One region of the Agromyces tropicus genome, then DNA from elsewhere that is predicted to be linked to it. Evidence: predicted binding sites of a transcription regulator. Region 1 holds the regulator's gene; the other holds the start of a gene.

The links. The regulator LexA, encoded in region 1, represses DNA repair genes until DNA is damaged. The targets are predictions, from matches to a motif close to TCGAACANNTGTTCGA.
Region 2: the regulator LexA is predicted to act here: its motif matches at 1,180-1,195, upstream of ABD230_RS11890 (DmpA family aminopeptidase).

Annotation. Positions count from the first base shown of each region.
Region 1 is NZ_BAAAPW010000004.1:21,038-23,432, reverse strand. It holds gene metE (5-methyltetrahydropteroyltriglutamate--homocysteine S-methyltransferase) at 1-860, shown strand, start outside; gene lexA (transcriptional repressor LexA) at 934-1,611, opposite strand; gene ABD230_RS12525 (LysM peptidoglycan-binding domain-containing protein) at 1,897-2,259, shown strand; gene ABD230_RS12520 (histidinol-phosphate transaminase) at 2,316-2,395, shown strand, end outside.
Region 2 is NZ_BAAAPW010000003.1:184,652-187,046, reverse strand. It holds gene ABD230_RS11895 (APC family permease) at 1-1,069, opposite strand, end outside; gene ABD230_RS11890 (DmpA family aminopeptidase) at 1,212-2,375, shown strand.

The DNA.
Region 1 (2,395 bases):
TGGGCCTCGACGTGCTCGTCCACGGCGAGCCCGAGCGCAACGACATGGTGCAGTACTTCGCCGAGCTGCTCGACGGCTTCGCGGTGACGCAGCACGGCTGGGTGCAGTCGTACGGCTCCCGCTGCACGCGTCCGTCGATCCTGTGGGGCGACGTCTCGCGCCCGGCGCCGATGACGGTGGAGTGGTCGACCTACGCGCAGTCGCTCTCGGAGAAGCCGGTCAAGGGCATGCTCACCGGTCCGGTCACGATCCTCGCGTGGTCGTTCGTCCGCGACGACCAGCCGCTGGGCGACACGGCCCGCCAGGTCGCGCTCGCCCTGCGCGACGAGATCGGCGACCTCGAGCAGGCCGGCATCCGCGTCATCCAGGTCGACGAGCCCGCACTGCGCGAGCTGCTCCCGCTGAAGCGCGCCGACCAGCCCGCCTACCTCGAGTGGTCGGTCGGCGCCTTCCGGCTGGCCACGGGCGGCGCGGCACCGGCAACGCAGGTGCACACGCACCTCTGCTACTCGGAGTTCGGTGTCGTCATCGACGCGATCCGGGAGCTCGACGCCGACGTCACCTCGATCGAGGCGGCGCGCAGCCGCATGGAGGTCGTCGGGGACCTCTCGGCGAGCGGGTTCGACCACGGCGTGGGTCCCGGCGTCTACGACATCCACTCGCCGCGCGTGCCGAGCGTCGACGAGGTGCGCTCGCTGCTCGAGCGCGCGGTCGAGGGCGTGCCGGCCGGCCGGCTCTGGGTGAACCCGGACTGCGGCCTGAAGACGCGCGGCTACGACGAGACGGTCGCGTCGCTCGCGAACATCGTCGAGGCGACCCGGGCGGTCCGCGACGAGGTCGCGGTGGCCGCGACGGCCTGACTCCACGCGAGGGGCGGATGCCGCGGGCACGTGCCTGCGGCATCCGCCCCTCGTCGTGCCGGGCCGCGCGGCCTCAGACCGTGCGGAGGACGGCGACGACCTTGCCGAGCACCTCGGACTCGTCGCCGAGGATGGGCTCGAAGGCCGAGTTGCGGGGGAGCAGCCAGGTGTGGCCGTCGCGCTGGCGGAAGACCTTCACGGTCGCCTCGCCGTCGAGCATGGCCGCGACGATCTCGCCGTTCTCGGCCGTGCGCTGGGAGCGCACCACCACCCAGTCGCCGTCGCAGATCGCGGCGTCGACCATCGAGTCGCCGACGACCTTGAGGATGAACAGCTCGCCCTTGCCGACGAGCTGACGGGGGAGGGGGAAGACCTCCTCGATCTGCTGCTCGGCGGTGATCGGCACGCCGGCGGCGATGCGGCCGACGAGCGGCACCATGGCGGCGTCGCCGACGGGCGCGGGTTCGACCGCGGCCGTGCGCGGCTCGGTGCCGGGGACGTCGATGAGGATCTCGAGCGCGCGCGGCCGGTTCGGGTCGCGCCGCAGGTAGCCGGCGAGCTCGAGCTGGTTGAGCTGGTGGGTGACGCTGGAGAGCGAGGAGAGCCCGACGGCGTCGCCGATCTCGCGCATGCTCGGCGGGTAGCCCCGCTCGGCGACGGACGCGCGGATGACCTCGAGGATCGCGAGCTGCTTCGGGCTCAGCGTCTTGCGCCGACGCGACCGGCCGCTCGCGCCGCGTGCCTGGTCGATGTCGATGCTCACGTGCCTCGCCTCTCGTCGGGACCGCGTCGGCCCGGATGTCGGTGGTCGATGTTCGACTGTCGTCGGACATTCGAAACTGTATCCGCCTCGCACGCGCACGACAAACATCCGTTCGAGTGTGTCGCGGAATCAGGGCCCGGAATCCCACCATCCGGTGCTTGCAGCCTCGAACGTTCGAAGATATATTCGGAACACAGCTTCGCATCCGGCCTTCCCGGCCGAGGGCCGGATGCGGGGCTGGATCCCGGGAGGTGCGGAATGAGTGCAGTGGTGATGGGAGCCGCCGGCGCGGCTCCGGCGATGCCCGGCTTCGCGACGCCGCGGACGCGGCTCAGGCTGACCCGTCGCGGGCGTGCCGTGGTCACGACCCTGGCCGCGCTCCCGATCGCGGTGGGCGTGCTCGTCGGCGCCCTGTCCTCGGGCGGTGCTGAGGCGGGCATCGACGACGGTCGCCCCGCCGTCGCCTTCGAGACCGTGGAGGTCGGCGCCGGCGACACGCTCTGGGGCATCGCCGAGTCCATCGCGCCGTCCGCGGACCCGCGCGAGGTGATCTACGAGATCATGCGGCTGAACGGCCTCCAGGACGCGGTCGTCCAGCCCGGGCAGGAACTGGTGCTGCCCGCGATCGGCGGCTGACCCGGCTCGTGACCCGCGGCCCGAAACACGGCGGGCGGCGCGGATAGCATTGATCGGTGACGAGTCTCGACGACCTCCCGATCCGCGACGACCTCCGAGGGAAGGCGCCGTACGGCGCCCCGCAGCAGCACGTCCC
Region 2 (2,395 bases), on a different contig from region 1:
CCACGTGCGGCGCCCTGCTGGTGGCGTGGGTGCGGGCGAGCCGCTTCGGGAGCAGTCCCTCGCGGGCGAGCGAGTACGCGTAGCGGCTCGACGCGTTGTGGAAGGCGAGCAGGCAGGCGAAGAAGCTCGTGACGATGAGCACCTGCAGCACCGTGCCGGCCCAGGCGCCGAGGTACTGGTCGCCCGCGATGAACACCGTCGACTCGAAGTCGTCGCTCGAGACGAGTCCGATGACGCCCTCGATGCCGAAGGCGACCGTGAGCATCCAGAACGTGAAGGCGTAGAAGACGGCGAGGAAGCCGATGGCGATGTACGTGGCGATCGGCACCGTGCGAGCCGGGTCCTTCGCCTCCTCGGCGTAGATGGCGGTGCCCTCGAAACCCATGTAGGCGCCGAAGCCCATGACGAAGAGCGCGGCGACGCCCGGGGCGAGGAACACGGCCTCGGGGGTGAACGGGGCGGCGCTCCAGGGCTCGGGTCCGCCGTTCGCCAGCACGGCGATCGAGAGCACGAGCAGGATGCCGACCTCGGCGGTGAGCAGCACGGCGAGCACCTTGGCTCCGACGTCCACCTTGCGGTAGCCGAGGAAGGCAACGCACGCGGCGGCGACGAGCGACCAGATCGGCCACGGGAGGTCGAGCCCGAACAGGTCGGCGATGGTCAGCTGGGCGAAGAACCCGAGGAACCCGTAGAAGCTCACGGAGAGCACGATGTAGGCGAACACCGCGGCCAGCGCCGTCCCGATGCCGGCCGGCTTGCCGAGCCCGCGTGCGGCGTAGGCGTAGAAGGCGCCGGTGTTGCGGACGTGGCGCGACATCGCGGTGAAGCCGATCGCGAAGAAGATCAGGATCACGCCGCACATGAGCAGCGCGCCGGCCGCGCCGACGCCGCCGAGCCGCATGGCGGTGGGCGCGGCGCTCGCGACGACGGTCAGCGGGGCGGCCGCCGAGACCACGAAGAACACGATGTCCCACACTCGGAGCCGGCCACCGGCGAGCCGTCCGGGTGCGCCCCGGTCGGGGGCCGGCGGTGAACCGGTCCCGGTCGTCTGCTGGATCTGCTGCGTCATTGCCACGTCTCCTCATGCGCTCGGCGCTGGTCGGGATCAGAATCTGAACATGCATTCAAGTTCTAGTCGACTCGCGCTGTCAAGACTGTTATTCTCAGAATCCACAAATTCTGAACAACTGTTCGAGTCTCTGGAGTCGATGATGACCGCCACGCCGCACCCCCACGTCCGCGCCCGCGACCTCGGCGTGCCGTTCGACGGCACGCCCGGCCGGTGGAACGCGATCACCGACGTCCCGGGCGTCGAGGTCGGGTACGCGACGATCGTCGAGGGCGCGCCGGGCGACGACCTCGTCGCGCGCACCGGCGTGACGGCGATCCTCCCCCGCGGGCGCGAGGGCGCCGGCATCCCCTGCGCCGCGGGCATCCACTCGCTGAACGGCAACGGCGAGCTCACCGGTCGGAGCTGGATCGAGGAGTCCGGCTCGCTGACCCTGCCCATCGGCATCACGAACAGCCACGCCGTCGGCGCCGTGCACACGGGCATCGACCGCTGGGCGCACGAGGTGCACCCCGGGCTCGCAGCCGAGTGGATGCTCCCCGTCGTCGGCGAGACGTGGGACGGCTACCTCAACCAGATCAACGCGGGCCACGTGCGCCCGGAGCACGCGATCCTCGCGATCGAGTCGGCCGCGAGCGGCCCGGTCGCCGAGGGCAACGTCGGCGGCGGCACCGGCATGAACTGCTACGGCTTCAAGGGCGGCTCGGGCACGGCATCGCGCGTCGTCGCCTTCGGCGACGAGACCCACACCGTCGGCGTGTTCCTGCAGGCGAACTTCGGCAGCCGGTACGAGCTGCGGCTCGCGGGCGCACCGCTCGGCCGGGAGACGGCGGCGCCGAACCCGTACGAGGACCTCGAGTGGTTCGTCCGCGACGGCGCGCGGGCGCGCGTGCGCGCCGGCTCGGGCAGCGTCATCGGCATCGTGGTCACCGACGCCCCGCTGCTGCCCGGCCAGTGCGAGGCGCTCGCCCGACGCGTGCCCCTCGGCCTCGCGCGCACCGGCACGAGCGGCAGCCACTTCTCGGGCGACATCTTCCTCGCCTGCTCCACCGGCAACGCGGGCGCGTTCACCTCGAACATCCCGACGGGAGCGGTCGGCGACGACCCGTACGAGACCGCCCGCTACGTGCCGTGGGGCCGCATCGACCCCTACTTCGAGGCCGTCGTGCAGGCGACCGAGGAGGCCGTCGCGAACGCCCTCGTCGGCGCCCGCGACATGGTCGGCCGCGACGGGCACGCGAACGTCGCGCTCCCCCACCACGAGGTGCGCGCCGCCTTCGGCGGCCGGGCGGACACGGCGGCCTGAGCCTCCCGGGCGGGCGAGCA